4 regions of the Buttiauxella agrestis genome follow, and region 4 is predicted to be linked to each of the others. Evidence: predicted binding sites of a transcription regulator. Region 4 holds the regulator's gene; each other region holds the start of a gene.
What was found. Region 4 encodes PhoB, which activates phosphate uptake and scavenging genes when phosphate is short. Its sites were predicted from a motif close to CTGTCATAAAACTGNCNNAT; they were not measured.
Positions count from the first base shown of each region.

Region 1 (5,448 bases), 1.1 Mb from region 4:
CCCGCCATGATGCCCAGCGGCGTACCAAACACGGTCGCCCACAGGATCAACAAGCCGCTACCCGCGAGGGCGTTAGCCAGGCCACCGCCTTCAGTATTCGGTGGCGGTGTCATTTCGGTGAACAGCGCAATCGACATACCGTCGATACCACGAGTCACCGTAGAGAACAGGATCCACACCAACCAGAACAGGCCAAACGCCATGGTTCCCATTGAAAGTGTCAGAGCAATACGGTTTTTAAACCGACGACGAGCCTGCATTTTGCGGCGTGATTCCGCTAACGCCGCGCGACTTTGCATTTCCATAGTCGTCATGAGCGCGCTCCTTCGTTCTTCGCCAGACGCATAACCATAAACTTAGAGATAGCCAGCACGATAAAGGTGATGACGAACAGGATCAGGCCGAGCTCCATCAATGCTGCGGTATGCAGGCCGGATTCCGCTTCAGCAAATTCGTTCGCCAGTGCAGAGGTAATACTGTTGCCCGGCATATACAGCGAAGCGCTGTCGAGTTGGTAGGTGTTACCGATAATGAAAGTCACCGCCATGGTTTCACCCAGAGCACGACCCAAACCTAACATCACGCCACCAATCACGCCGTTTTTGGTAAACGGTAAAACGATGCGCCAGATAACTTCCCATGTGGTACAGCCGATGCCGTAGGCCGACTCTTTCATCATCACAGGAGTTTGTTCAAATACATCGCGCATTACAGAAGCGATGTAAGGGATGATCATAATGGCGAGAATAACGCCTGCCGCAAGAATACCGATACCGAACGCCGGACCTGAGAACAGTTCACCGACAATAGGCACAGAAGAGAGCACATTGCCGACCGGTTCCTGGAAGTACTTCGCAAACAGCGGAGCAAAGATAAACAGGCCCCACATGCCGTACACGATACTAGGAATAGCCGCCAGCAGTTCAATAGCGATACCCAACGGGCGGCGCAACCAACCCGGTGCCAATTCCGTCAGGAACAGCGCGATACCGAAACTCACCGGTACTGCAATTAACAACGCAATGAACGAGGTGACCAGCGTGCCGTAAATCGGCACCAGCGCACCATAAATATCGTTAGGAGCATCCCACTCTTTATTCCACAAGAACGAGAATCCAAATTTCTCGATACTTGGCCAGGAGGAGATGACCAGGGAGATGATGATCCCGCCCAGCAGAAATAGCACAATCAGCGCAGCCAGTTTTACCAGCGCGCTGAAAATGACATCACCTTGTTTGCCAGGGGCTTTGAACACCGGCTTACTCACTGCCATAACTTACTCTTTAAGTTTAAATACATTTCTTACAACATGTCGGATGTCGCTTACGCTAATCCGACCTACGAAAAGCAGTTGTAAGGCGGATAAGCATTCACGCCATCCGCCATTTTCATTAATTAATAAAGCGCCTTACCGGAGCTGTCTTTCACGTTGGTCTTCCATGCTGCACGAACTTGTTCAACTACAGCGTCTGGCAGGGCAGCGTAATCCAGGTCACTCGCCTGTTTTGCACCGTCTTTGTAAGCCCAGTCGAAGAACTTCAGCACTTCAGCGCCTTGCTCTGGGTTTTTCTGCTCTTTGTGAACCAGAATGAAGGTGGTGGACGTGATTGGCCACGCGCTGTCACCTTTCTGATTTGTCAGATCCTGAGCGAATGATTTGCTCCAGTCTGCACCTTTTGCAGCATTTGCAAAGTTCTCTTCAGAAGGCGCTACTGGCTTACCATCAGCTGAAACCAGTTTGGTATAAGCGAGGTTGTTTTGCTTAGCGTAAGCGTATTCAACATAACCGATTGAACCTGGCAGACGCTGAACAAACGCGGCGATACCGTCGTTACCTTTACCGCCCAGACCCGTCGGCCAGTTTACCGTTGAGCCTGCACCGATTTTAGTTTTCCACTCTTCGTTCACTTTCGCCAGGTAGCTGGTGAAGACGAAGGAAGTGCCGGAGCCGTCAGCACGACGCACAACCGCAATGTTCTGCTGTGGCAGTTTCATGCCTGGGTTGAGTTTAGCGATTGCTTCGTCATCCCATTTTTTGATTTTACCAAGGTAGATGTCACCCAGGGTTTTACCGTCGAGCACCAGCTCGCCGGATTTCACGCCTGGCAGGTTAACCGCCAGAACAACACCGCCGATGACAGTCGGGAACTGGAACAAACCTTCTTGTTGCAGCTTTTCATCAGACAATGGCGCGTCAGATGCGCCGAAATCCACGGTGTGAGCAATGATTTGTTTAACGCCACCGGAGGAGCCGATACCCTGGTAATTCACTTTGTTACCAGTTGATTTATTGTAAGTATCTGCCCATTTGGCATACACCGGCGCAGGGAAGGTTGCACCAGCGCCAGTCAGGCTTGCAGCAGCAAACGCGCCGAAAGCACTCAGGGATAAGGTCGCGGCGACAACAGTTGCGACAGTGGTACGCATAACTTTCATAATGTCTCCTGCAGAGGTGAACGTAACTCGTTGTTTAGTGGTTGCAGGATAGAAAATAGGACAGTTTGGTGACATTTAAATGTACGAATTATGACAGTTTTATGACAAGCCGCTTTGGGGCATATTTCCAGCTGTCATACTCAGGATTCTGAGTGTTCAATTCGTTTCAGTAGCTCGTCCTGTTCGTCGCGGCTCAGGTAGCGCGATTCCCCCAGCGGTAGCCCTTCCAGATGGATATTCATGATGCGGATACGTTCAAGTCGGGTCACTTCATAGCCGAAATATTTGCACATTCGGCGAATCTGGCGATTCAATCCCTGAACTAAAGTAATACGAAATATCTGGTCCGATTCTTTCGTCGCTTTACATGGTTTTGTCACCGTACCCAGTACAGGAACACCCGCGCATAAACCCGTAATAAACTCCTCAGTCACCGTCTTATTGACGCTGACCACATACTCTTTTTCGTGATTGTTGCCCGCGCGCAGAATTTTATTAACCACATCGCCGTGATTGGTCAGCAAAATGAGCCCCTGCGAATCTTTATCCAGACGCCCTATCGGGGAAATACGTTGGTCGCCGTTAATAAGAGCGCTGATATTCCCTCGCACGCTCTTTTTCATCGTGGTGATGATGCCAACAGGCTTATTCAACGCGATCAACACCAGACCGTGGTCATCTCGTGGCTCAATAAGCTGGTCATTCACTTTCACCACATCGCCAGCAAAGACCTGAGCACCAAAGCTGACCTGCCTGCCGTTAATAAAAACACTGCCCTGTTCGACGTGGCGATCGGCTTCACGGCGAGAGCAGATACCGCTATCGCTAATGTATTTATTAATTCGTACCGGTGAATCGATGGGCCTTTTGCGGTGCGTCTCATTCATATCTTGCATAATTACCATTAATTCATCACTTAAAGAAATGTGACGCATATCACATACATTACCCGTTAGGGGTAGATTACACACAAAAAATTGAGATGAATCACAAATAAAAGTGAAACACAGGTTCATTATCAACACATAGTGTGATCTGCATAACAAAAACAAGTCCAGGATGGGCCAAACCAGAATCCTCGACGTCTTCTGAAGCGCCGCTGATTTTTATCTCCTCTGAATTATTTATTTGCCTGCTGCCTTGCAGCGGTCAGGCCACTTATTGCTTGTAAAACGGGGATTCATTATGCGCAAAACAGGCCACAAGCGCTGGTTTATGCTGTCACTGGTGACATTAGGCACCATTCTTTGCTATTTAACCCGAAATACTATTTCTGCCGCAGCGCCAACATTACAGAGCGATCTGCACATTACCACCCAGCAATATTCTTACATTATTGCGACATTCTCGGCCTGCTACACCATTGCACAACCTATTGCCGGTTATCTGCTTGATACATTGGGTACAAAGGTGGGTTACACCATTTTCGGCCTGATGTGGGGCGTGTTCTGCATTGGCGCGTCATTCGCGACTGGCTGGAAAGGTCTGGCAATGTTCCGTGGCCTCGGCGGTTTCGCTGAAAGTGCGATGATACCTGCTGGTTTGAAATCAGTAACTGAATGGTTCCCGGATACTGAACGTTCGGTTGCTGTGGGCTATTTCAACGTTGGTTCCTCTATTGGCGCGGTGATTGCACCTCCGCTGGTCGCGTGGGCAATCTATATCAGGGACTGGAGACTGGCATTTATTATCGTCGGTATTTTCAGCGTGCTATGGGCAGCTGGTTGGTATTTCACCTATAACCGCCCGTCAAAAACCAAATCACTGTCTCGGGAAGAGTATCTCTATATAACCGATGGGCAGCCTGAGAAACCAAAGGTTGAGAAAGTCCGCATTGGCCGCCTGCTGAAACAACGTAAGTTTTGGGGTATCGCATTACCGCGTTTCCTGGCGGAACCTGCGTGGGGGACGTTTAACGCATGGATCCCACTGTTTATGGTGCACACCTACGGCTTTAACCTCAAAGATATCGCCATGTTTGCCTGGATCCCGATGCTGTTCGCCGATTTTGGCTGCATTATTGGTGGTTATTTGCCGGGTATGTTCCAGAAGATGTTTGGTGTGAATATTGTTGTGTCACGCAAGCTGGTGGTCACGATGGGTGCGGCGCTTATGATCCTACCGGGAATGGTCGGCTTGTTCGGCAGTCCAATGGTGGCGATTGCACTGTTATGCGTTGGTGGCTTCGCTCACCAGTCACTGTCTGGCGCGTTGATTACACTATCTTCTGATATGTTTGACTCCAACGAAGTTGCTACCGCTAACGGATTCACCGGCATGGCTGCGTGGACTGCCAGCACCATGTTTGCACTGGTTGTGGGTGCGCTGGCCGACACGGTTGGTTTCAGCCCGCTGTTCGCCGTGCTTTCGGTATTTGATGTTATCGGGGCGATTGTCTTGTGGGTGTTGCTGAAATCACCTGAAGAACCAAAACTGGTGACGCAGGAAGAGAATTGATTTAGCAATAAAAAGCCCGGTTGTGCTAAACGCAACCGGGCTTTTTCATTTTGTATGACAGCTTAAAACGGCTTACTCAACCGTAACTGATTTCGCCAGGTTACGCGGCTGATCGACGTCGGTGCCTTTGATAAGCGCAACGTGATAAGACAGCAACTGCAACGGGACGGTGTAGAAGATTGGCGCGATAACTTCTTCTACATGCGGCATCTCAATGATGTGCATGTTGTCGCTGCTGGCGAAGCCTGCATCTTTATCTGCAAATACATACAGATGGCCGCCGCGCGCGCGCACTTCTTCGATATTTGATTTCAGCTTTTCTAGCAGCTCGTTGTTTGGAGCCACAACAATAACCGGCATATCCGCATCAATCAGCGCCAGTGGGCCATGTTTCAGCTCACCTGCCGCATACGCTTCAGCGTGAATGTAGGAAATCTCTTTGAGCTTCAGCGCGCCTTCCATTGCGATTGGATACTGATCGCCACGGCCTAAGAACAACGCATGATGTTTGTCGGAGAAATCTTCGGCCAGCGCTTCAATGCGTTTATCCTGGGA
Region 1 is NZ_UIGI01000001.1:4,964,220-4,969,667, reverse strand. Features, by position in the region: gene pstA (phosphate ABC transporter permease PstA) at 1-314, opposite strand, end outside; gene pstC (phosphate ABC transporter permease PstC) at 311-1,273, opposite strand; gene pstS (phosphate ABC transporter substrate-binding protein PstS) at 1,396-2,436, opposite strand; partial or broken gene rluF (23S rRNA pseudouridine(2604) synthase RluF) at 2,580-3,323, opposite strand; gene DY231_RS23470 (MFS transporter) at 3,622-4,893, shown strand; gene glmS (glutamine--fructose-6-phosphate transaminase (isomerizing)) at 4,966-5,448, opposite strand, start outside.
Region 1: a site for PhoB is predicted at 2,525-2,544, ahead of pstS (phosphate ABC transporter substrate-binding protein PstS). Genes of this name have one in related genera too.

Region 2 (5,448 bases), 1.2 Mb from region 4:
CGATTCATAGCGGTTAATAACATGTTCGAGCAGCGCTTTTTTGAAGTTCTCAACACCGTGAACAGGCGCATCACAATCAGGGCGATGAATAATCACGTCTTTATCAAAATATTCTTTAACGCGCTCCGCATCTTTTCCATCAACACAATATTTAAAGTATTTCTTTACTGTTTCAAGATTATTTATGCTCATCACTCAATCTCCGATTTAATTATTTAAAACGAGTATAGGGACGTTTGTGATATTCGTAAATAACATATATATTGCATGTGGTATGCAAAAAATGGATATCTTATGAAACTCGACAGACTCGAACGCTGGGCAACCGTCAGGCACTTTCGCCTGGCTATCGCACTCTTCGAATACGGCAGTGTTTTGCACGCTTCACGTTCGTTAAATGTGTCGCAACCTACAGCCAGCAAGCTGTTGCTCGATCTTGAGGATGCGGTAGGGGCTAAGTTGTTCCTGAGAAATCGCCGGGGAGTCACGCCCACCGAACTGGGACGCGCATTTGTTGACCGCAGCAAAATGGTGCTGGCTCAACTTGATCATGTTTCGCAAGCTATCAGTGCCCTGGGAACGGGTCATGCCGGGCGGGTTGCCATCGGCAGTTTATTAACCGGTTCGAGTTATCTGGTTCCGGCGGCGATTGCAAAACTGAGCGTTTCCCGGCCCGACATTCGTATTAAGATTATTGAAGGTGTCAGCGGGGAATTATTGCCGCGACTGGTTTCCGGTGAACTCGATTTTTTAATTGGCAGATTATCAGATATTAGTTCCAACGCGGTGGTCACTCAGGAAGCTTTATTTAATGAGAATGCCATGGTTGTCGTCCGTAAAGGTCATCCGCTGGAGCAAAATCCTCATGCAACACTCGAGAAATTAAAACAGGAAGCGTGGATATTACCGCCCATTGAAACGACATTACGTAAGCAGTTTGATAATACTTTTTATAATAACAACATTGATCCGCCGCATGCGACTATCGAGACGGTTTCCTTCTTCAATATATTATGGCTGTTAAAAAAGACCGATTTATTAGGGATTCTGCCGCAATCCATTGTTACGGATATCACTTACAGCAACGATCTTGTGCGTTTACCGTCATTTGAACCGCTGGTTCTTGAGCAAATCGGTATTTCCCGTTTGACCGGAACGGAACTCTCGCCTGCCGCCACTGCGTTGGTGGAGTCCATTCGTGATGTGATGGGAAGTTCATCGGGAATGTAAAACAGGGCAGCCATGTGGCTGCCCTATTTTTACCTGAATCTTACTTCAACGCTTCTGGCAGCTTAATCACCCAAAGCTCATTTTGCGACTCGGGTTTTTCCAGCGGTTTTAACGAGATTTTGGTGGCAACTTCTTTACCGTCGCGGGTTAAATGCCCTTTGCCGTCCACTTCATATTGGTCAGCTTTTTTAGCGTCGGCATCAGGATTTTCCAGCACCGGTTGCAGGCCGAAATCGTTGTCATTGATCACCGCGATGGTCTGGTTATCAATCAGCGTCATGCCTTCGGCTTTCTCCTGCTGCCAGCCCAGTTTACGCAGATCAACCACCTCTTTTTTCTGCGCCAGTTTAATGCCACGGGCATTCAGTTGTGTGGCATCGTCAAACTCGGGCGCTTTATCTTTATCAAACGAACTCAGATCGCTGGCCTGGCTGAGATCAACCACATACACCAGGTTGCGCATGACTTTGTTTTTGTCGCCGCCCTGTTCGATAAGCAGCAGGCGGTTGTCATCCAGCGCCACGATATCGCCGATTTTGGCATCTTTAGCTTTCTTATAAACATCCACGTCAATCGGATAACCGTACATTTCGGTTTTGCCGGTTGCAGGATTGAAGCTCACCAGGCGGGTAAATTGCGCGGTGTTTTTCGTTTTCCCGTCGATATCCAGCGTACTTTGCACGGCAGCAATAATGCGCCCGTCTGGCATACGCGTAATGCCTTCAAAGCCACGGTTAGCCTGGCGCCATTTGATAATGTTTGGCAAACCGCCCGCCACGCCCTGCTCGCCTTGTTCCGCCTGCGGGCCATATTTTTTGAGGATTTTACCGTTGGCATCAATGTTAATGATGAAAGGACCGTATTCATCACACAGCCAGTAACCGCCTTTGCCGTCCGGCGTGATGCCTTCGGTATCCAGCCCGCGCTTGTCGCTCGATAATTGCTGCAAAGTGTCACCCAGCGCGATTTCATTGGTCGCGCCAATCAAACCTTCAGGCAACGGCAAGCCGCTAATTGGCCCGTTTTCATCATGTAAGGCGTGTGCATCTGTCGCTTCGGCTTTGCCCCCCGCCACGCGAATGGTCATCAGCAATGGGGTGAACTTTGGATTAGCAAAAATCTTCGACTCTTTTTTGCCTGATTTAGGCGAGTCGGCATTCGGGCCGCGATCGGTGACTGTCGCAAACACCAGCGCATCGCCGTCTTTACGGATAAATTGCAGGCCGGAACCCACGCCCACCGGCAATCCGTTCGGGAAGTTGGCAGCGTACGCGCCCTGATACTCAACATGATCACCCTGAGGAAATGTGACAACGTAACGATCAACTTGCGGCTCCGCCGCCTGGCTTGCCAAAGGAAATAGTGAGGTCAATAACAGCGCAAAAGGTTTTAATTTCATGATGTTCGCATCCTTTATTTTGGTCATCGATTTATAAAGCAGCCTTATGACAGAAATATGACGAAAATAAGACCGCTAAATTTCCCGCCCCGAATGCCGATAACCCTCACAGCACTGGCTGAAACGAGTCAGGTTATTTTCTAAACATAAGGGTTTTGTATGTCAGTACGGCGTTTTTCGATTTTAGTTTTCAGTACGTTGCTGCTTATTTTCTTAGCCAGTACCGCATCCAATATCTGGTCTTTAACGCGTAGCAACCAGTCTCTGGATAACGTCAACCGGGAAATCCGCGTGGTGTTATCGGTGATCGACCCGATTAACCACAGCCGCACCATGCGTGTTCGCGCCATGGAAGCGTTAGAAGAACGTGAGCAAGGTTCAGGCGACCAAAGTCAGCTGGCGTTGGATGGCGCAAAGCTGGTGCTCGGCAAAGCGAATTCCGCCTTTCAGGCTTATCTGGAAGCGCCAAAACAGCCTGGCGAACAAGTGCTGGCCGATGCTTATCAAACTGCTTTCGTAAATTATCGCGAACAGGGTTTGCAGCCGTTACTGGATGCGGTTGGCGCAAATGATTTGCAGCGCGCCCGCACGCTCGTGACCTCCACTCTGCCGCTTCTCGACAAACAGTTTGAAGTCGCGCTGGATAAGCTGCTGTCGTTTCGCGAGCAGTACGCGCAACAGCTCAACAAAGATGCGCAATCGGGCTTCAAGCAAAGCCTGGTAAGCATTGCGATTTTTGCGCTGATCTTCGCCATTATTCTCGGGGCAGCGTTCCTGCTGTTGAAGAAAAGAGTCCTTAACGAGCTGGATAAAGCGAAAGCACATTGCACAGAAATCGCCAGCGGTATCCTGCATACGCCGATTGTCGCCAACGCTCGGGATGAAATTGGTGCCATGATGCGCGAGCTGGAGCAGATGCGCGTTTCGTTGGCGAGTATCATCGGCCAGGTGCGTGAATCCAGCCAGACCGTGGCCTACGCGTCTGAAGAAATCGCGGCCGGGAACACCGATCTTTCTGCCAGAACGGAAGAGCAAGCGTCGTCTTTGGGTGAAACAGCCGCCAGCATGGAGCAGCTTACCGTGACGGTGAAATCTACTTCCGACAATTCTCATCAGGCAAATAAGCTGGCAAATGGCATGTTGATTGCCGCCAATGACGGCAACGAGATTGTTAGCGAGGTGATTGATTCAATGCGTAATATTGAGTCTAGCTCCAGCAAGATCGATAACATTATTAGCATTATCGAAGACATTGCTTTCCAGACCAATATTCTGGCGCTGAATGCGGCGGTTGAAGCCGCGCGTGCCGGTGAACAAGGGCGTGGTTTTGCCGTGGTCGCCAGCGAAGTGCGTAACCTGGCGCAACGTTCGTCGGTTGCCGCGAAGGAGATCAAAGAGCTGATTGAGCTGTCAGGTGAGCAGGTGAATATCGGCAGTAATCTGGTGAATCGTGCGGGCGAAAGTATGCAGCGGATTTCTAACGCCATTAAGCAAGTGACGGGATTAATGGAAGAAATTGCGGTGTCGACCGGCGAGCAAAGCCGCGGCATTGAACAAATCAACCTGGCCGTGGTGCAAATGGATGTGGTGACGCAGCAGAATGCCGCGCTGGTTGAACAAGCCTCAGCGGCGGCGATGTCGTTAAAAGAGCAGTCGCAGGCGCTCAATGAAACGGTGGCGGTGTTTAAGCTGGCGTAAACTTGATGTCGGGTGACGCATGCGCTTACCCGACCTACAACTACATGATTTCGTAGGTCGGGCAAGCGCAAGCGCCCCCGACAAAACCGCTTACCAAACCTTTTCGGCAAGCTCCGTCACCAGACGCACTTTGTCCCACTGCTGCTCAGGCGTCAGGCTGTTACCCTCTTCTGTCGAAGCAAAACCGCATTGTGGGCTAAGGCAAATCTGGTTGATATCAACATACTGTGCCGCTTCGTTAATGCGTGCCTGAATCAACTCCGGGTTTTCAAGTTCGCCATTTTTCGTCGTCACCAGACCTAAAACCACTTGCTGATGGCCGGGACGCACAAAGCGCAACGGCGCAAAATCACCGGAACGATCGTTGTCATATTCAAGGAAGAACGCATCAACGTTCACGGTGCCAAACAGCACTTCAGCCACCGGCTCGTAACCGCCTTCAGAGATCCACGTCGAGCGGAAATTACCGCGACAAACATGCAGCCCAATAACCAAATCATCAGGCTTGCCTGCCAGGGCTTTATTCAGCACTTCGGCATAAATCTGCGCCAGTTGGTCCGGGTCGTCACCACGCTGGCGGATTTCCTGACGCTGCGCATCCGAACACAAATATGCCCAAACGGTGTCATCAAGTTGCAGATAACGGCAGCCCGCCGCGTAAAACGCCTGAATCGCATCGCGCCAGGTGGTTGCCAGATCGTCGAAATATTCTTTCAAATCAGGGTACACGGTGCTGTCGATTGCATTACGTCCGCCACGGAAATGCAACACGCTCGGGCTTGGGATCGTCATTTTCGGTACGGCATCGCCACTGATGCTCTTCAGATAGCGGAAATCTTCCAGCATCGGGTGTTCACCGAAGCCCAGTTTGCCGACCACTCGCACGCTGTGGGCTTTGGTCTGCACGCCGTTAAACTGAATGCCCTGCTCCGACTCATAACGCTCAACACCTTGCAGGCCATCGAAAAAGTCAAAATGCCACCACGCACGACGAAACTCGCCGTCAGTCACCACATGCAGGCCGCAGGCACATTGCTGCTCAACCGAGGCACGAATCGCCTCATCTTCCACTTTCCGCAGTTCAGAAGCGTTGATATCTCCTGCCGCAAAAGCAAGACGTG
Region 2 is NZ_UIGI01000001.1:2,697,909-2,703,356, forward strand. Features, by position in the region: gene DY231_RS12855 (ester cyclase) at 1-192, opposite strand, end outside; gene DY231_RS12860 (LysR substrate-binding domain-containing protein) at 295-1,230, shown strand; gene DY231_RS12865 (esterase-like activity of phytase family protein) at 1,271-2,629, opposite strand; gene DY231_RS12870 (methyl-accepting chemotaxis protein) at 2,789-4,327, shown strand; gene DY231_RS12875 (cobalamin-independent methionine synthase II family protein) at 4,418-5,448, opposite strand, start outside.
Region 2: a site for PhoB is predicted at 2,674-2,693, ahead of DY231_RS12865 (esterase-like activity of phytase family protein). Genes of this name have one in related genera too.

Region 3 (5,448 bases), 290 kb from region 4:
CCGGTGTTGCGTTTACCACAGGTGCCGATGACCGCCAGTTCCTGGACTTTGTCGCCGTTTTCAAACGCGATGCTGTAAACCTGCGCGTCGCGGCGCACGGTGACTTCAACACGTTTGGACAAGGCGTTAACCACAGAGATGCCGACACCGTGCAAGCCGCCAGAGAACTGATAGTTTTTGTTGGAGAATTTACCGCCCGCATGCAGGCGACAAAGAATAAGCTCGACCGCCGGAACGCCCTCTTCCGGGTGGATATCAACCGGCATACCGCGCCCGTCATCAATGACTTCTAATGACTGATCGGCATGGAGAATAACATCAACACGCTTCGCATGGCCTGCCAGCGCTTCATCCACGCTGTTATCAATGACTTCCTGGCCCAAATGGTTTGGACGGGTGGTGTCGGTGTACATCCCGGGACGGCGGCGAACAGGCTCAAGCCCGGTGAGTACCTCAATGGCATCGGCGTTATAACTGGATTGCGTCATGGTTTATTCGTTCAGATTGCGAAACAAGAATCCGACATCAGGCCTCAGTGCAGGCCAAGGAAGTCGACTATCTGTGTGAAATAATCTTCGAAGCCTACAAAGGCGTGATTGCCACCGGATTCTACCGTCTGGCGACAGGGGGTGTAGTATGCCACCGCCTGGCGATAATCAAGCACTTCGTCACCCGTTTGTTGCAATAACCAGATGAGATCTGGCGCTTCTAACGGGTCCACTTGCATGACTTTAAGATCGTAAATATGGCGTGACTCTAGCACATATTGCTGCCCGGTGTAGGGGTTCTCGTTGGCGCCGAGATAATCGACCAGCAATTCAAAAGGACGTACCGCCGGGTTGACCACAACCGCTGGCAGCATGAAACATTGCGACAGCCAGGTGGCGTAATAGCCGCCCAAAGAGGAGCCGACAACGCCCAGCGGCTCACCGCCGTGTTCCAGTACCAGCGACTCCAGCAGTTCTGCTGCTTCAGCAGGATACGGAGGCAATTCCGGTATCACCATGTTGATATGCGGGTGATGGTGCGCAAGCCACGCTTTAAAGCGGGTGGCTTTGGCTGAACGCGGCGAGCTGTTGAAGCCGTGGAGATAAAGTAGCGTAGACATCAATACCCTTCTGAAGCGGTATCTGGGTTAAACACCGCTCCTTTCAGGCGGCAAACCTCAGTCGTCACCTCACCGTTTGGATGAAGTTCCAGCCAGCGCCAGCCAGGCTCAATGGTGTCGAGGGTGAAGTTCGCGCAATGCGGCTTAAACTGGACGCATGTAGACGGCGTTGCCAACATCCGGCGGCCATTCCAGTCGAGATCTAACTCCTGGTGAATGTGGCCACACACCAACGTTTTTACTTTCGGGAATTTTTGCAGCACGTTATCCAACTCTGCGGCGTTACGCAGGCTGTGTTGATCCAGCCAGCTACAGCCTGCCGGAACCGGGTGGTGATGCAAAAGTAAGAGGGTATGGCGCTCAGGCGCTCCGGCGAGCTTCCGCTCCAGCCAGTCGAGCTGATAATCACTCAGTTCACCATGCGGAACCCCAAAGACCTGGCTGTCGAGCATCAGAATTTGCCAGCTATCCCCAAGGAAAACCTGTTTCGCAGGTGAAATTCCCGCTTCCAGCAACGAGCTGAACATCGCGGGTTGGAAATCGTGATTGCCCGGCAACCAAACACAGGGCGCAAGAATCTCCGCAATGCCTTCAACAAAATGTTGGTAGGCTTCCGCGCTGTGATCCTGGGCTAAATCCCCAGTGGCAACAATAAGATCATAATGACGCTGCTCGGCGAGGATGGCGTCAATTACCGCCTGATAGCTCATCCAGGTATTGATACCAAGCAGCGTTTCGTCCTTTCCAGAGAACAGGTGGGTATCTGTAATTTGTAAGATCCTGATCTGGCCCCCACCGGCCACAGGAAGATTTAACAGGCTTTCCAAATGGTGTCCTTAGGTTTCACCCTCACTAACAAACCGGAACCGCCATCGCTCCATGCGCTAAACAATACCGCAGCCAATCGGCCAGAAACTGGTTAATTTGATGCTTTTCGTCGCGTTGATGCAACTTTTTATTAGGATAATCATAACGTGCTTTGAAACGAAAGATCTGCTGACTTGAACACACTTCCGCGACCATAGCGTCATGATAGAGCCTGACGGACATTGACGGCAGGCTCCAGTAGCTTATCGCCGGGACGGTTTGTTCAATTTGCACAAGCGTTGTGTAACGAGTCGACTCAAGAATGGTGAGCCGATACTGGGCGCTACTGACCTGATATGTGACCTTTTCTCCCACCTCGTCAAGACGAGGAAGCAGGCGTCGAAGTTGCGCAAAATTGGTTTCGCACAGGCGCATCATTTCAGGGAAGTCAGGTGTGTAGCGCTTCATGTTTATTTCTTCCACTCTTCTCTTAATTTCTTATGATGCAATTGCAGCCAAAGCAGTGCGATGACTGAAGCTGCGTTGTCGATTTTCCCTTCTTCTACTAACTGATAAGCCTGTTCCCGGCTCACGACATGAACCCGAATATCTTCGTTTTCATCTGCCAGACCATGTATGCCCGTAGCGGTTGTCGAATCGACTTCCCCAACGAGAATAGATAAACGTTCGCTGGTGCCGCCCGGGCTTGCCAGGTAGTTGATCACCGGTTTTGTACGACCGACAAGCAGCCCGGCTTCTTCCACGGCCTCACGGCGCGCAACGTCTTCGACGCTTTCACCTTCTTCAATCATTCCGGCCACCAGCTCCAGTAACCATGGGCTTTCGCTGGTGTCATACGCTGCAATCCGAATCTGTTCTATCAATACAACTTCGTCTCGCACAGGGTCATAGGGTAGCAGCACTGCGGCATGCCCGCGTTCTAAAATTTCGCGTCGGACTTCACCACTCATTTCGCCATTAAACAAGCGATGGCGGAATCGATAAAGATCCAACGAAAAAAAACCGCTATAAAGCGTTTCCCGTGCAATAATTTCAACATCGTTTTTCCCTAACGTGACAAGTTGAGGGTTTTGCTCAGTCATAGTAATTTCCTGATTTTTTATGGTCACGAGTGCGTAATTTCAAGCCAGTTTGACTGCCGTTTCATTTGCTATGTGGTAGATTGATGAAAATTAAGGGCAGATGGCACATTACGCCAAGCAGCCCAGCTGGCAGACTCTGCTAGAATCGGCGATCATTTTCGGCTCTTGTCAGCGCTAACAAACAATATTCTGCTTCACAACAAGGAATGCAAATGAAGAAACTGCTCCCAATTCTTATCGGTCTGAGCCTAACGGGTTTCAGTGCCATGAGCCAGGCAGAAAACCTGATGCAGGTTTATCAGCAGGCACGTGTAAGCAACCCGGACCTACGTAAATCCGCTGCTGACCGTGATGCCGCATTCGAAAAAATTAACGAAGCACGCAGCCCATTACTGCCGCAGCTCGGCCTTGGTGCCGATTATGAATACACTAATGGTTTCAATGATGCGAACGGCGTCGACTCCAATGTAACCAGCGCTTCTTTGCAATTAACGCAAACCATTTTTGATATGTCGAAATGGCGTCAGCTGACCCTGCAAGAAAAATCTGCGGGTATTCAGGACGTGACGTATCAGACCGATCAGCAAACGCTGATTCTGAACACCGCAACAGCCTATTTTAACGTGCTGAGCGCGATTGACGCCCTCTCCTACACCGAAGCCCAGAAACAGGCAATTTATCGCCAGTTGGATCAAACCACTCAGCGCTTCAACGTAGGCCTGGTTGCTATTACCGACGTGCAAAACGCCCGCGCGCAATACGACAACGTATTGGCCAACGAAGTGACGGCACGAAACAACCTGGATAACGCGGTAGAATCGCTGCGCCAGGTTACCGGTAATTACTACCCTTCTCTGGCCTCGCTGAATGTTGATGGTTTCAAAACAGACAAACCTGATGCCGTTAATAATCTGCTGAAAGAAGCGGAAAAACGTAACCTGGCATTGCTGCAAGCGCGTCTGTCTCAGGATTTAGCTCGTGAACAAATTCGCTATGCTGAAACCGGGCATATGCCAACCATTGGTTTAACTGCTTCCACTGGTGTCTCTAACACCACATACAGCGGTTCTAAGACCACCAGCAGCAGCCAGGCATTTAATGACAGTGACAATGGCCAGAATAAAATCGGCCTGAATTTCTCGCTGCCATTGTATAGCGGCGGTTCTGTGACTTCCCAGGTGAAACAAGCGCAATACAACTTTGTTGGCGCGAGCGAGCAACTGGAAAGCGCACACCGCAGTGTTGTGCAAACCGTTCGTTCTTCGTTTAACAACGTTAACGCGTCTATCAGTACCATCAACGCTTACAAACAAGCGGTTGTGTCTGCGCAAAGCTCTTTAGATGCGATGGAAGCAGGCTATTCCGTGGGTACTCGTACCATCGTTGATGTGTTGGATGCGACCACTACGCTGTATAACGCAAAACAACAGCTCTCCAGCGCTCGTTATAACTACCTGATCAACCAGCTGAATATCAAATCTGCACTGGGTACACTTAACGAACAGGACCTTGTTGCGTTGAACAGTACATTGGGTAAACCAGTGCCAACGACCGCAGAAAGTGTTGCGCCTGAAACGCCAGACCAGAACGCACGTGCTGATGGTTATTCAGACGACACAGCCGCAACCACTGCGCCGGCATCACCTGCAAAAGCGACCCCAGCTTCAGCAACAAGCAAAAAATCAGCTAACCCATTCGCTAACTGATCATAGTTCTCGGGGGCATGACAACATGCCCCCGTCACAACTTACGCACTCGAACGTAAGGCAAAGTAAAGATCTCCCTCCAAACGGCCGTCATCGCTTTAATTTCAACCATTCATCCCCTATTCTAAGCACCATAACCACTGGGCTCAGGACAGAATAATGAAACGGACAAAAATCATAAATCACGCATCGTTCCGCAAAAGCTGGAACGCACGCCATTTGACGCCGGTCGCACTGGCAGTTACCGCTGTGTTTATGCTTGCCGGTTGCGAACAAAATGACGAAACAGTCTCCATGTATCAAAACGCGGATGACTGCTCACAAGCCAATCCAGGCAAAAGTGCCGAATGTACAACCGCTTTTAATAGCGCGCTGAAAGAAGCAGAACGTACTGCTCCTAAATATGCATCACGCGAAGAATGTATCGCTGAGTTTGGCGAAGGCCAATGTCAGCAGGCTCCTGCTCAAGCGAGCATGGCGGGTGAGCAAGCTCAGGCACAGCCACAGCAAAGCGGCAGTTTCTGGATGCCGTTGATGGCAGGTTACATGATGGGTCGCCTTATGGGCGGCGGTGCGGGCTTTGCGCAGCAACCTCTTTTCACCTCCAAAAACCCGGCAAGCCCGGCTTACGGCAAATATGCTGATGCCAGCGGCAAGAGCTATGGCGCAGCAACGCCAGGCCGCACCGCGACCGTCCCTAAAACAGCGATGGCACCAAAACCTG
Region 3 is NZ_UIGI01000001.1:4,179,126-4,184,573, forward strand. Features, by position in the region: gene parE (DNA topoisomerase IV subunit B) at 1-488, opposite strand, end outside; gene yqiA (esterase YqiA) at 533-1,108, opposite strand; gene cpdA (3',5'-cyclic-AMP phosphodiesterase) at 1,108-1,935, opposite strand; gene DY231_RS19695 (DUF1249 family protein) at 1,961-2,383, opposite strand; gene nudF (ADP-ribose diphosphatase) at 2,386-3,018, opposite strand; gene tolC (outer membrane channel protein TolC) at 3,231-4,724, shown strand; gene DY231_RS19710 (DUF1190 family protein) at 4,884-5,448, shown strand, end outside.
Region 3: a site for PhoB is predicted at 3,089-3,108, ahead of nudF (ADP-ribose diphosphatase). Genes of this name have one in related genera too.

Region 4 (5,448 bases):
TCTTGTTGTTGCTGCGATTTGCGTTTGAGAAGCGATGAAAATTGAGGCTGTAATGTGGCAAGCTGCTGGCGCTGCGGACGTGCAGCCATCGTTGCTTGTAAGTGGGCACTTACTTCATCAGCGCTGAGAGACATTTCAGCTACTGGCAGAAGTTCGAGCTTCTTCTGGCTTGAATCGATACTACGCTGCAAATCCTGTAGCTTTTCAGCCTCACGCTGCTGCTGACCAAACCCCATGCGCCAGCCCGCCAGCTCAGTTCCCCACTGGCGGAATCGGTCGTGAGTTTTCAGCCACTCCTGGAGCTGCGAGCTTTCCTGCGTGAGTTTTGCAGCCGTGCTTGCGGCGGCCTGCCGTGTCTGCTGGCGTCGCACTGTCGCCTGATGTAAGCGAGCATTCACTTCTTCACACTGAGCATGTGTGTTTTGTAGTGTTGCCTGCAACTCCTGCAAACGTTGCCAGTCAGGGCGCAGTTTTTCTGCCGGTTGTGCGCGAGTCAGTTTATCTAATTCTGGGGCGGCAGCTTCTATTGCCCGGTTCGCCGCATTCAGCAATTGTTCTGCCTGCGCATGTTTTTGGGTGAACTGCGCCAGTTGGCCTAGCCATTGCTGATGCTGCTGGAGTTTCATTTGTTCCGCGAGTCGCGCTTTTTCTTCTACGCTCAAGGTCTGCAAACTCTCAGAAAGCTGCTGGTGCTGCTCTTCACTTAACACTGCCACGCCAGCGGCCTGCGCTTGTAGGTTCTCAAGCTGGCTGCGCACATTTTTATGATTCTCGAACACCGCCGCAGAAACGGTGCCGTAAATTTCAGTTCCGGTCAGCTCTTCGAGCAAAGAGGCGCGGTCATTGGCATTGGCATTTAAGAACGCGGCAAACTGACCCTGGGATAGCATCATTGAGCGGGTGAAACGGTCGTAATCCAGACCAGTGAGTTTGGCCGTAACCTCAAGCTTGTCTTTCACTTTATCGGCAATAATCTTGCCACTTGCCACTTCTGCAAGCTCAACGCGCGGGGCTTGTAGATTGCCGTTGGCCGCATTGCGCGCCCGGTTCTGGCTCCAGAATGCACGGTAGGCAACCCCTTTTACTTCAAATTCCACTTCCGCCAGGCATTCGGCGGTGTCGCGCGTCATGAGATCATTTTGCGATTGCGTGACGGTATTGAGGCGCGGTGTCTGGTGGTAAAGCGCGAGACAAATCGCATCGAGCAGCGTGGTTTTCCCGGCTCCTGTTGGCCCGGTTATAGCAAATAAACCGTTGCTGGCGAACGGTTCGCGGGTGAAATCGACTTTCCATTCCCCTTTCAGGGAGTTGAGATTTTTTAAGCGCAGGCTAAGGATTTTCATGCTTCTTCCTCCACGTCATGCAGGCTCGCCACCGTTTGGGCAAATAGCGTTCGCAAACGTTGTGCGCGTTCTTCGGAAGTGTCTTCCTGAACCAGGCGGCGCTCAAAAACCTCTTCAACCGTCAGCTCACTCAGCGTTTCTTTATGCTGTTGGGCGATAACGCGCTCGCGCTGTTCGCGGCTGCGGCGCAGCAACACCACTTCGACGGGGAGCGTTTCGGTTAATTGCTGAATATGGCGTTGCATATCATGCAGATATTCTTCGGTAGCGATTTCAATATCCAGCCAAACTTTGGGTTCTGCTGGTGCATCGCGCCACTGCGCGAGTTGCTGTTCGATTTCACTCAGAGAACCTTTGATGACCGCTAAAGGCTGGCTGACAGGCACCGTCAGCGGAGTTACTTCATGAAGCACGCCTTCGGCAAACTCAACCAGATAAACACTTTTGCTCTTGCCCGTTTCGTCAAAACTTAACGGGATGGGCGAGCCGCTATAACGAATGTGTTCAGTGCCACCAATGAGTTGGGCGCGATGGATATGGCCGAGTGCGATGTAATCGGCTGCCGGGAAATGCTGCGCCGGGAAAGCATCGAGCGTGCCGATGTAAATATCGCGTACCGCGTCACTTTTGGTCACGCCGACGGTGGTTAAATGGCCGGTAGCGATAATCGGCAGCCTCGTATCCGCCCGTAATTCGCAGGCTGCGTTGTAACACTGCTGGTAATGTTCGCTGATGGCTTCCATCAATGAACGCTGCTTTTCGTGGCCGGAAAGTCCCGCCTGGCTATTTTGAATATCCCGGGGGCGCAGGAACGGAATCGGACAAAGAATCGCACCCGGTTCCCCCGATTTAGTGTTGAGTACGATAGCTTGCTGGCTGGCATCATGCCGCGCACTGGCGATGACATAAGTATTCAGGCACGCCATTAATTCGCGAGATTCATTCAGCGTGGCGACGGAATCGTGGTTTCCCGCCAGCACTACAAGGGAACAGCCGGTTTGCTGCAGTTGCACCACAAAACGGTTATACAATTCGCGCGCGTAACTCGGCGGCGAACCGGTATCAAAAATATCGCCTGCGACAATTATCGCATCCACATCATGCTCGACTGCGGCTTGCAGCAACCATTCAAGGAATGCCTGGTGCTCCGGCCCACGGCTTTTGGTATAAAAATTTTGACCAAGATGCCAGTCTGATGTGTGAATAATGCGCATTGGTTGTCCCTTGGCATAAAAAAGCGTGGCGGGATTATAAAGCGGATGAGCAAGAACGACACAATTGAGTGTCATAATTCATTGTGATGAGTCGCCAGGCATTTATGTTTTTCATAAATCTGTCATAAATCTGACGCATAATGGCACCGCATTGAAACAACAATAATTATTCCTTGAGCAGGGCGAATCATGGCGAAGCGTATTTTAGTCGTAGAAGATGAAGCTCCAATCCGTGAAATGGTGAGCTTTGTGCTCGAACAAAACGGTTTTCATCCTGTAGAAGCGGAAGATTATGACGCCGCAGTGAATCTGCTTATCGAACCCTTTCCGGATTTAATTTTACTGGACTGGATGTTACCGGGTGGTTCAGGTATTCAATTCATTAAGCATCTGAAACGTGAAGCATTAACACGTGAAATCCCTGTCATGATGCTGACGGCGCGTGGTGAAGAAGAAGACCGCGTGCGAGGGCTTGAAGTTGGGGCCGATGACTATATTACCAAACCGTTTTCCCCGAAGGAGCTGGTGGCACGCATTAAAGCTGTGATGCGCCGTATCTCTCCGATGGCGGTGGAAGAGGTGATTGAGATGCACGGACTGAGCCTGGATCCGTCATCGCACCGCGTCATGACCGGTGAGAACCCATTAGATATGGGGCCAACAGAATTTAAATTATTACACTTCTTTATGACGCACCCGGAGCGGGTGTATAGCCGTGAACAATTGCTTAATCATGTATGGGGCACCAATGTTTATGTCGAAGACCGAACGGTGGACGTACATATTCGGCGGTTACGCAAAGCGCTTGAACATAGCGGGCACGACAGGATGGTACAAACAGTACGCGGTACGGGTTATCGGTTCTCAACCCGCTTTTAATTCCTTGTCAGGAGAGTGACGCGTGCTGGAAAGGTTGTCATGGAAAAGGTTGGTGATGGAGCTGGTGCTCTGTTGCATACCTGCCGCCATCTTAGGTCTTATTTTCGGCCATTTACCGTGGTTTTTATTACTGGCAGTCACCGGACTGCTGGTTTGGCATTTCTGGAATTTACTGCGTTTATCGTGGTGGCTGTGGGTGGATCGCAGTATGACGCCGCCGCCAGGGCGCGGGAGTTGGGATCCCCTGTTGTACGGTCTTCATCAGATGCAGCTGCGCAACAAAAAGCGCCGCAAAGAGTTAGGCAATCTGATTAAGCGTTTTCGTAGCGGAGCCGAATCTCTGCCCGATGCGGTGGTTCTGACCACGGAAGAAGGGACGATTTTTTGGTGTAACGGTCTGGCGCAACAATTGCTGGGGTTACGCTGGCCGGACGATAACGGGCAGAACATCCTTAACTTGCTGCGCTACCCGGAATTTACTCGCTATCTGTCGCAAAAAGAGTTTTCACGTCCGTTAACTTTGGTACTCAATACGGGCCGCCATCTGGAGTTCCGTGTGATGCCCTACAGCGATGAGCAGTGGCTGCTGGTGGCGCGAGATGTGACTCAGATGCACCAGCTCGAAGGGGCGCGACGTAATTTCTTTGCTAACGTCAGTCACGAACTGCGAACGCCGCTCACGGTGCTGCAAGGTTATCTGGAGATGATGCAGGACCAGACGCTTGAAGGACCGCTGCGTGAGAAAGCATTAGGCACGATGCGCGAGCAAACTTCGCGCATGGAAGGGTTGGTTAAGCAGCTTCTGACCCTTTCAAAAATAGAAGCCGCTCCGGCGATGGTGCTCAATGAAAAGATTGATGTGCCGCTGATGCTGCGTGTTGTAGAGCGTGAGGCGCAAACTCTCAGCCATGAACGGCAGACGATACAATTTGATATCGACCCCACGCTGAAAGTCTTTGGCAATGACGAGCAACTGAGGAGTGCGATTTCCAACCTTGTTTATAACGCGGTCAACCATACGCCAGAAGGCACGCATATTACGGTGAGCTGGAAACGCGTGGCGGGCGGGGCAAGTTTTAGCGTGACGGATAATGGCCCTGGGATTTCAGCAGAACACCTTCCGCGCCTGACCGAGCGTTTTTACCGCGTCGACAAAGCGCGTTCGCGCCAGACGGGCGGCAGTGGGCTTGGGCTGGCGATAGTCAAACATGCTTTAAGCCACCATGATGCACGTCTGAATATTGAAAGCCAGCCGGGCAAAGGTTCGACGTTTTCCTTTGTTTTGCCCGAGCGGTTAATCGTTAGCGAGAAATAGACCGATAATCAGTTTTCGTCGGTCGGATAAGCGAAGCAACATCCGACACTAGCGCAATAAGTGTCAAAATAACTTTCCACAGGCCAATATTCTGGCCTGTGTTTTTTTTGCCCACATGTAAATCAAAAACACTCAATCGGTTATAATTTAACCACACAAAAGACCATGATCTTTTCCTATGATTAATCGAATCCACTGGTGATGCTGTTAATTTAAGGATATCAATCTGGTTTTTAGATCCGTTCTTGCCTTCAAACGCTATAAGCGTTTTAATTGCGGCCCTGTGATTGGTAGACCGACTGGATATGAGTGGTAATTCAAACAACTATTCTTCTCCACCGATCCCGGAAAGGATTTTCCGCTGTCGAGTCTACTGATTGCCGCTTTTATGCCGAGTTAACAGGTATAAAAATTTGAATACTTTCAACACCACACATCCACAGGCTGCAAATATTTTATGACCCATCATTTGAAATCTCGAGACATCCTCGCACTGGGCTTTATGACCTTTGCGCTGTTTGTCGGCGCAGGCAATATCATTTTCCCTCCTATGGTGGGGCTACAAGCAGGTGAACACGTTTGGATTGCATCGCTTGGCTTCCTGGTGACGGCTGTAGGCCTGCCGGTGCTGACTATTGTCGCCATCGCTCGTGTCGGTGGGGGCATTGATAGCCTCAGCTCGCCAATTGGCCGTCGT
Region 4 is NZ_UIGI01000001.1:3,888,554-3,894,001, reverse strand. Features, by position in the region: gene sbcC (exonuclease subunit SbcC) at 1-1,343, opposite strand, end outside; gene sbcD (exonuclease subunit SbcD) at 1,340-2,557, opposite strand; gene phoB (phosphate response regulator transcription factor PhoB) at 2,747-3,436, shown strand; gene phoR (phosphate regulon sensor histidine kinase PhoR) at 3,459-4,751, shown strand; gene brnQ (branched-chain amino acid transporter carrier protein BrnQ) at 5,209-5,448, shown strand, end outside.